Regions from separate parts of the Arthrobacter sp. 147(2020) genome, predicted to be linked through region 2. Evidence: riboswitches for the same ligand, from Rfam matches in the RefSeq annotation. Region 2 holds a riboswitch; the other holds the start of a gene.
What was found. A riboswitch is a leader RNA that binds a small molecule or an ion and turns the genes downstream of it on or off. The one in region 2 is predicted to bind S-adenosylmethionine.
Positions count from the first base shown of each region.

Region 1: another riboswitch for S-adenosylmethionine. It lies ahead of HMI58_RS13370 (ABC transporter substrate-binding protein); the one in region 2 lies ahead of HMI58_RS06480 (homoserine O-acetyltransferase).

Region 1 covers NZ_JABFOM010000022.1:22,570-27,161, forward strand. The annotation lists gene HMI58_RS13360 (low temperature requirement protein A) at 95-1,258, shown strand; gene HMI58_RS13365 (VOC family protein) at 1,462-2,631, opposite strand; SAM riboswitch class I at 2,779-2,867, shown strand; gene HMI58_RS13370 (ABC transporter substrate-binding protein) at 2,946-4,592, shown strand, end outside.
Region 2 covers NZ_JABFOM010000006.1:82,441-87,032, forward strand. The annotation lists gene HMI58_RS06475 (winged helix DNA-binding domain-containing protein) at 1-541, shown strand, start outside; gene HMI58_RS06480 (homoserine O-acetyltransferase) at 569-1,699, opposite strand; SAM riboswitch class IV at 1,719-1,853, opposite strand; gene HMI58_RS06485 (VOC family protein) at 1,996-2,637, shown strand; gene HMI58_RS06490 (CPBP family intramembrane glutamic endopeptidase) at 2,686-3,504, opposite strand; gene HMI58_RS06495 (DeoR/GlpR family DNA-binding transcription regulator) at 3,525-4,325, opposite strand; gene HMI58_RS06500 (class II fructose-bisphosphate aldolase) at 4,322-4,592, opposite strand, start outside.

The sequences.
Region 1 (4,592 bases), on a different contig from region 2:
TGGCGAGTGCTCCCTTGACTTCTCTGCTGACCGTCGTCAGGCTTGTCGACAACAGGAGGGGCATCTGTCAGCTCCTGGCCAATGGAGGATACCGATGATCCGTGCCAGGTCGCTGATGCGCTCCACGACCTCCGGAGACGGGGTCACCCGCCTTGAGCTATTCTTCGATCTGGTGTTTGTCCTCGCGTTGTGGCAGCTATCGCATCATTTGCTGGAGCATCCTTCCTGGGTGGGGGCCGGCGAGACATTTGTGCTTCTGCTTGCGGTCTACAAGGTGTGGGTGTACACGACCTGGTCCGCGACGTTACTGGACACTTCGCGGCTTGAGGTGCAATGGATGCTCCTGGTCGTCATGCTTGTCACGCTGTTTATGAACGCCTCAATCGGATCAGCGTTTGGCGCGTTCGGCTGGCTCTTTGCTGGAAGCTATCTCCTGGTCCAGCTGGGCCGGGGTGTCTGGATGCTCACTGCCGGACTTGACCGCACCACTCACAGCCATTTCGTGCGCACTCTGATCTGGGGGTGGATGAGCGCGCCGTTTTGGATTGCCGGCGTCTTCTTCGGTCCGGAGCTGCGTTTGATGTTCTGGGGTTTCGCTGCCGCAATCGATCTTGGCGGCCATATGCTTGCGCACCGGTTGCCTGGGCGAAAGACCGAAGGAGGCAGTGTTCCGCTGCCGGGGGAGAGGATCTTCGAGCGGTTCGGGTTGTTCTACCTGATCGCGCTCGGCGAGACGATCCTTTCAACCGGCCTGGCAATTGCAGGCAACCTGCAGGATCCCTTCATATTTCTGACGGGGACCATAAGTTTGGCCGGAAGCGTCGCTATTTGGTGGTGCTATTTTCATGGCCTCGAACAGGACATTCTGGACAGGCTCAAGTCCGTCGATGATCAATTCCGGCCCGGTATTTTGGCTGGTAACACCTTGGTCCTGTTATTGGCAGGCTTGATCCTGGTGGCGGTGGGTGATCAGCTTGTGATCAACGATCCGGCCATCCGCCCCGATCTATCAACTGTTCTTCTTCTCTATAGTGGGCCGGCTCTCTTCCTTGCCGCACGGGGCTTTCTCATCCGACAGGTACTGGACCGACGCACCCCATCTGATCTCGCAGGAATCGGAGCCCTGGTGGTGCTGGCAACGGTGAGCTTCCTCCTTCCCGCCTTCATCGCCGCGATGGGGGCGGTTCTTCCTCTCATCGGCGTAGCAGTTTTCGACGCCGTGGACCGCCGACGCCGAACGCACCAGGCAGTCCGCTGATCACCTGCTCGACGCCCAGGCGCGGACCCGAATCCAGCTTTGCCAGTTGCGAAGTGGTCTGCCAAACAACGAAAACCGGCTCCTGAAATTCGAGGGCGACAGTCGAGTCGCTGGGCAGCGGAGTAGGGAATCCATTCATTAGTTGACATAATGTAGATTATCGGCGCTTTATCAAACGCGGCGGAAGGGGCAGAACGGGCTTGTTAGGATCCGCTGACGATAACCAGTTCGTTACCCTCGGGATCGGCCACACGCCAGCGCCCAGCAGACTCCTCAAGGAGCGTGCCACCGGCGGCGAGGCACGCAGCGAGTCGCGGGTGAACGGCATCCGACGGCACGGCAAGCTCAACATGGATTCGGTTCCGCTGGCGGCGTCGATCAGCGTCTGTCGCGTCAAGTTCCTGAAACACCAGAACCGGATTCAGACGCAAAGGATCGACAATATCGCTGACCCCGTCCCGCGGGTCCGCGACGTATCCGAGCGCGGCGATCCAGAATGCCCGCACCAGAGGTAGATCGGCGGCGTCGAGGAACAGTTGGGCAAAGCGTGGCAGCGCCGGATCAGCAGTTGCCCCGAGCCGGCGTGCAGCGCCCTGGAGTTTCACGGCGAGGTCAGTGAAGTCCACGCCGTCGGGGTTGTCTTCCCACTGGTCCTTGCCGCTGTCCAGGATCACCAGCCCGGGTCTCAGGTCGATCACCAGGGGAAGGCCTGCGGCGTCGGCCAGCGACGCTGCTGCAGCGGCCAGGTCGCGCTGCTGTGGTGGTGAGGTGGTCCGGTAGCACGCCATAGCGCTGAACACCGCTAGCCAATCGGCGGTCCCACTCCCCTCACCCAGCGCTCCGCCGGGTACCAGGTCAACCTCGTTGCCGTCGGGATCGGCGTAACAGACCCCGTACGGCCCTGAGGCTTCGCCGAGACCGGCCTGTCCGACCGCTTCGGCAGGCCGTACGACGTCGAGGTGGATGCGGTTTCTCAGGGGCCGGACCTCGGCCGTGGACTGGATCCGCAGTGCCGGATCGCGCTTTAGCGGATCAGCCAGACCGCCGTCCGCTGCGGGCACGTAGGCGAACGCACGCTGCCAGAAGGTCCGGAGCGCCGACGGGTTCGTTGATTCAAACACGACATTCACGTGCTGCAGCCCTGCAGTGTTCGCGGCCAACCCGAGGTCACGCGCCGCGGCGGACACCGCCCCGGTGTGGTCTGCCGAATCGGCGCGGACCCGCACGCCTGTCGCGCGGACGTCCACCACCTGACCGGGTGAGAGCTCCATGATGCGCCCCGCCAGCGCTGCACCCTCGCTCAGCGATGGCGCGTCGAACCATGCCGTGAAGGCGCCGTCGACCGCACGCCAATCCGTCCCGATCCCAGTCATACCCGGCACTGTACAACCCATTCCCTGCAATCTCCAGAGACGAATGTTTCGTTGGAAGTCGTCCGGATCGAGGGTGTTCTTGATCGGCCAATCATTGTGCGATTAGATCACCATAGTCCTTTTCGGGTATCGCTCCCCGGGACTGAACAACCATCCAGAGCGGCTGAGAGACCTGGCTCGTTGAAGCCGCAGCAACCACCCTTTGGGGCCGGTGCTACTGCCAGGACCGATGGAGATAGCCTTATCCCCCGTTGGTTCCGCCCCCTCGTTTTGGGGTCCGATCCTTCAGCGTGCGCGGATAGGGAAGCTCGATCATGACTGAGAGGATCGGCATGACTTCCCGCCCCAACAGAACCCCACCACGACGTGTCCCAGCGCGTCACTCGCTCCGTCTGACAGCACTGCTGGGGATCGCAGCGCTGGCCCTGGCTGGCTGCGGTTCAGCCGCTGGCCCAGCTACCGGGCAGAACCCTGTGTCCGGCGAACCCGTTGAGGGAGGAACCCTGGTCTACGCCGAGGTGACGCCGATCAACAACTGGCAGACCCAGTCCGCCCGGTTCTATGAGAAATCAAATGTGCTCAACAGCGTGCTGGACCGCCTGACCTATTTCGATGCAGGTACATCCGAACTGGTCCCCTGGATCGCGTCCGAATTCTCCAGCAGCGACGACGCCACCGAGTTCACCTTCACCATTCGACCCGGTGTCACGTTCAGCGACGGCAGCCCGCTCGACGCCGAAGCCGTCAAGCTGAACTTCGATGCCCTCGGTCTGGGCATCGAAGCAGCCCAAATCCAGCCAAACGTGGACTTCGCGGGTTACGAGAAGGCCGAGGTGATCGGCGAAGACCAGGTCCGGGTGACCCTGACCTCTCCCAACGCCAACTTCCTGCGCGCCACCTCATCGGTCACTGCCGGGCTGGTCTCCCCCGCAACACTGAAGTTGGACGCCGCCGGGCAATCAGCCATCGCCGAGATCTCCGGATCGGGACCATTCACCTTCGAATCGGAGCAGCCCGATGAGGAAGTGGTCCTGGCGAAGCGTCCCGACTACGCCTGGGCTCCGGAATCGGCTGAGAACCAGGGGGACCCCTACCTGGACAAGGTGGTCATCAAGTATCTGCCGGAGGTCGCCCACCGGGCGGGCGCGATCCAATCGGGGCAAGTGGATCTGGCACGTGGCCTCCAGCCCCTGGACGAGGGGACCCTCGCGGCATCAGGGAACCAGGTCCTCCCCGCGCAGGGGGTGGACCTGACCGTGAATATGGCGGCGGTCCGGATCGGGAGCGGGAAGCTCGACGACGTGAACGTCCGCCGCGCCCTGCAGATCGGCATCGACCGGCAGTCCCTCAAGGAGACAGTCCTGTCCGACAGCTATGATCTCGCTGCGTCGGTGCTGAACCGTCAGGCACCAGGCTTCACTGACCTGTCCGCTGAACTTGAATACCAGCCTGACAAGGCCAGGCAACTGCTCGACGACGCCGGATGGACAGTCGGGGCGGACGGCATTCGGGAGAAGGACGGCGTGGCGCTGGAAGTCACCGTCACCAGCTCCAACAATTCGGTGGTCATCAAACCCGCGTTCGAGCTGATCGAGCAGCAGTGGCGGGAGATCGGTGTGAAGCTGATCAACCGGGCCGGCGACAACACCTTCCTGGCGACAGCGATGCCGGACCCCTCGGTCGAGTTTTTCGGCACCCGCCAGTTCATCTACGGAGGCCTCGGCCCCATCTTCGAGCCAGCCAATAACACCATGACCCATACCAGCGACGACGAACTCAATGAGATTTTCGCCGCCGAACGCGCCGCCACGCCCGGTCCGGAGCGTGATGAACTATTAGCCGCGGAGCAACACGCACTGGTCGTGGATAAGGCCTACTCCCTGGTGTTGTGGGACGAGGTCCAAGTCTACGGCGCGCACCGGGATACCCGGGTGGAGTTCACCTCGGGGACGGCACCTGTC
Region 2 (4,592 bases):
GGACCGGGACGAAGCGCTGCATCAGCTCGCGGTCCGGTACTTCTCCAGCCGCGGGCCGGCGACCGTCAAGGACTGTGCCGCCTGGTCCGGACTTCCGATGTCGGACATCCGGCGGGGGCTGGACGAGGCCGCCGACACCTTCGAGACCAGCCGGATCGAGGGAATCGACTATCTGCACCTTCCCGACGTCGGCCCGCAGGGGCTCACCGGTGAGGAACCTGGAAAGACGACGCCGGGCCGGGTGGACCTGGTCCAGTGCTACGACGAGTACGTGATGGGATACTCGGCGACCCGGTTCCATCTGGGCGGGAAGGCCCCAACCCCCGGGCGGGCGCAGGACGGCATCCCCAGCCATCTGGTGCTGCTGGATGGCCAGCTGCGCGGTCACTGGAAACATGAGGTGACGGCGGCCGGCGCGAGCATCCACACCCACCTGTTCGCCGACTTCCCGGCAACGTCCCGCAGTGAACACGAGGCGGCACTGCGACGGTACTCGCGCTTCCTCGGGGTGGCAGGCGAGGTGCGCCTGGTCGATCACTGAGCCGACCGGGCCCGGCGTCGTCCCGGGCTAGGAGTAAAAGGCCTCCCGCAGCCTGCCGTCGAGCTGGCCGACCTCGGTGAGGAACGCGTCGTGGCCGATCGGCGAGGTGATCAGGTGCACTGGTACCTCACCGGGCAGCGAGTCCGCCAGGAGCTGGGACTGGCTGGGATAGTAGAGCCGGTCCGAGTCCACCGCGGCAATGAAGAACTGTGCCCGGGCCGACCGCAACGCTGAGTGCAGCGAGCCACGGTCGCGGCCCGCGTCATGCCCCATCAGCGCTTCGGTCAGCGCTACATAGCTGTTGGCGTCGAAGCGATCCACCAGCTTGTCCGCCTGGTGGTCCAGGTAGCTCTCCACCTGGTAGCGGCCACGTGCCGCCGGATCGGTGGAGCCGAAGGGGGTCTCGCGACCCTGGGGCGACCGGCCAAACCGGTACTCAAGTTCGGGCTCGGACCGGTAGGTGATGTGGGCGATACGCCGCGCCAGTCCCAGCCCGGCGGTGGGCCCGCTGCCGGGATAGTAGTCGCCGCCAGCGAACCCGGGATCCAGGCGGATGGCCGCGAGCTGGGCCTGGGCGAAGGCGATCTGTTCAGCGGAGCTCGCCGCAGTGCACGCGATGACCGCGCATCGTTGAACCCGGTCCGGGTACGTCAGCGCCCACTCAAGCGCCCTCGCCCCGCCGAGGGACCCCCCGAGCACCGAATGCCAGGTCCCGATTCCCAGTGCATCCGCGAGCAGCGCCTCGGCCTGCACTGAATCCCGCACCGTCAGGAAAGGGAACCGCGACCCCCACGGGACGCCGTCGGGATCCAGGCTGGCGGGGCCGGTGGAACCGTAGCACCCGCCGAGCATGTTGATCGACACGGCGAAGTACCTGGTGGTGTCGATGGTCTTGCCCGGGCCGACCAGCTGGTCCCACCAGCCGTCCTCGTCCGAATCCCCCCGGGCCACGTGGGAGCTGCCGGTCAGCGCATGCTGGATCAGGACTGCGTTGGAGGCGTCCTCGTTGAGGGTGCCCCAGGTTTCGTAGGCGAGGGTGAGCTCCGGGAGATACCCCCCGGTTTCGCAGGTGAAGGAGCCCAGGCTGCGGGTCCGTACCACCCCGTCCTGCTGGGAATGGATGGTGCTGCCCTGTTGGGTCGTGTGAAGAGATGTCACTGAAAACCGCCCGCCTCGAAGTCCGCGCTTGCGCCGGACACCTTGCCCACCGCCTGGTCGTCACCCGGGGCACCCCGCCGCGAAGGAGGGTTGCCGTCCAGCAAGCCGGGGCTCTGGTGGAGCGGCAATCCGCTCCGTGCTGGCACTCGTGACCTGCTCCTAGATAACCCGAAGAAGCCGTCCGGGTGCAAATATATGAACGCGGCGGTCATGCTGGCTGCCGCCGTAGCGCGGCCCCGGAGGAGGTTAGGGTACCCTAAGTCGAGACACACATCACAAAGTGCAAAACTAGGGCCATGCGCTTGGACCATGTCTCATATGCTTGTGAACCCGACGGCCTCGTAGCGACAGCGGGGAGGATTTCCGCTGCCTTGGGGATCGAACCGGTGAAGGGCGGTGTCCACCCCCGCTTCGGCACGCGAAACATGATTTTCCCCCTGCTGAATGGCCAGTACCTTGAGGTGGTCGAGGTGCTCAACCACCCCGCGTCGGACAAGGCACCCTTCGGCCAGGCGGTCCGTGCGCGCTCCGAAGCCGGCGGAGGCTGGATGGGCTGGTGCGTCGCGGTCGATGACCTCGCCCCGTTTGAGCAGCGGCTTGGCCGCAGCGCGGTCCCCGGGAACCGCAAGTTCCCTGACGGACAGGAACTGACCTGGCAGCAGATCGGTATCAAGGGTTTGATCGCCGACCCTCAGGTGCCCTACATGTTGAGGTGGGATGACGGGACCGAGGCGCTGCACCCGTCGCAGGCCCGCCCGACGACGGTCCGGCTCGACTCGTTGACCATCGCAGGTTCACCCGACAGGATCGCCGAATGGCTGGGCACCCCCGCCACCGATCCCCTCGATGGTGTAGCGGTGAGGTGGGTGGCCCCGAACGGCACCCCCGGCGTGATGTCGGTGACTTTCGAGACCGCCAGCGGCCTGGTGGAGATCTAGCTCCTCCTCACGCGCCGGATTCTTAGGTCCTTTCCTAGGCCGGGGTTCCTAGTCGCCGATCCCGATCGCCGACCCGAAGAGCGCGAAGCCCACGAAGCCCGCAATGTCCAGCAGGGCGTGGGCGATCACCAGCGGCATCACCCGCTTGACGCGGGTGTAGGCGTACCCGAAGATCAACCCCATGATGAAATTGCCGATAAACGGCCCGAACCCCTGATACAGGTGGTAGCTGCCCCGCAGCAGTGCGCTGCTGACAATGATGACTGGCATCGACCAGCCGAGGTGGCGCAGCCGGTGAAACAGATACCCCACCACAATGACCTCTTCCACCACAGCATGGCGTAGTGCCGACAGGATGAGCACCGGCACCGTCCACCAGTAGGCGTCGAGCGCGGCCGGTTCGATCGCCGTCGTGATGCCCAGCGCCCTGCCGCCCGCGTATACGCCCAGCGTGCCGGCACCGATCAGGACTGCCAGACCAAAGCCGAGCCCGAAGTCCACCCGGGGCCGGCTGAAGGTGAAGCCCAGCGTCCTGAACGCCGACTTTCCGGGCTCTGTGAGCAGGAACAGCACCAGGAACACCGGGATCAGCGCAAAGAAAATGCCCAGGAGCTGGTAGGTGAGGTCGAAGTACTGCCGGTCGTTGAGCACGGGGTTGAGCCGCGTGGTCTGGGCCGCCAGCGGGGCCTGGCTGAGTTTGTCGAGCAGGTTCACCACGGCGTAGACCGCTGACTGGCCGAGGGATAACCCCAGGACAATTGCGATCTCCGCGGTGATCCGGCGGCGCTGGCCGGACGAGGAAGTCCCGGCGTCGCCGGGGGCGGGCCGTGCGGACGGGTGGGTGGCATCGGTGGGCATGGCAGCCATCCTAGTGGGAGCTCCTGTGGCTAGTCGGTGGCCACCATCGGCGCCACGATCACCGTGGTGCCGTGGTCCTCGAACGACTGTCGCTGGGCGTCGGTGATCCCAGAATCGGTGATCAGGTTGCTGAAGGTGTAGCCGGTCATGGTGGCGAAGCAGCGGGTGCCGATTTTCGATGAGTCAGCGACCACGTAGGCGGTGGTTGCCCGCTTGGCGACCATCGCGTTGACTGCCGCCTCGCCCTCGTCACTGATGGTGGGGCCAACGATCGGGTCCAGGCCATTGACCCCGACGAATGCGAAGTCAAGGGCTACCCGCTGCAGCACCGCGTCGGCATAGGATCCCACCAACTCGTAGGAGCGCGGGTTGACGATCCCGCCGGTGACCATGATCTTGAAGTTGGGCCGGACCACCAGCTGGGCCGCGATATTGATCGCGTTGGTCACGACCGTCAGGGTGGGTTTGGTGGAGGGTTCCATCAGGTCGCTGCGCTTGCTCAGCGCCGAGGCGATCGCAGTGCTGGTGGTCCCACCGCAGAGCCCGATCACCGCTCCCTTGGGAATGAGGTCACTTGCTGCCTGGGCAATGGCCCGCTTCTGGTCCGCGTGGGCGTCCCTGTTGTAACGCCCGGGCAGGTCGTACGCGACAGCCTCGATGCTGGCACCCCCGTGGGTGCGGGTCAGCAGCCGTTGCTCAGCGAGGCTGTCCAGGTCCCGCCGGGCGGTCGCTGGTGAGACCTTAAGCTTGGTGACGATCTCCTCGACGTCCACCTGGCTGGCCACTGCCAGCAGGTCAAGGATGGCGTTGAGCCGTTCTGCACGTTTCATGGTGTCTGCCCCTTCCCGGGTGCTGTGCCCGCGGCGGCGAACAGGGTGAGCAGGCGGGCCGCCTCAGGTTCGATGGCGGCGCGTCCGGCGGCGAGGTACTTGCGCGGGTCGACCGCTGACGGGTTGTGCTCGAGGTATAGGCGGACGGCATGGGTGGCCAGCTGGTTCAGGTGGGTGGAGACGTTGATCTTCGTCATTCCGGCCCGGATTGCCGCGGTAAGGTTCGCGTCGGAGACCCCCGATGATCCGTGGAGCACTAGCGGCACC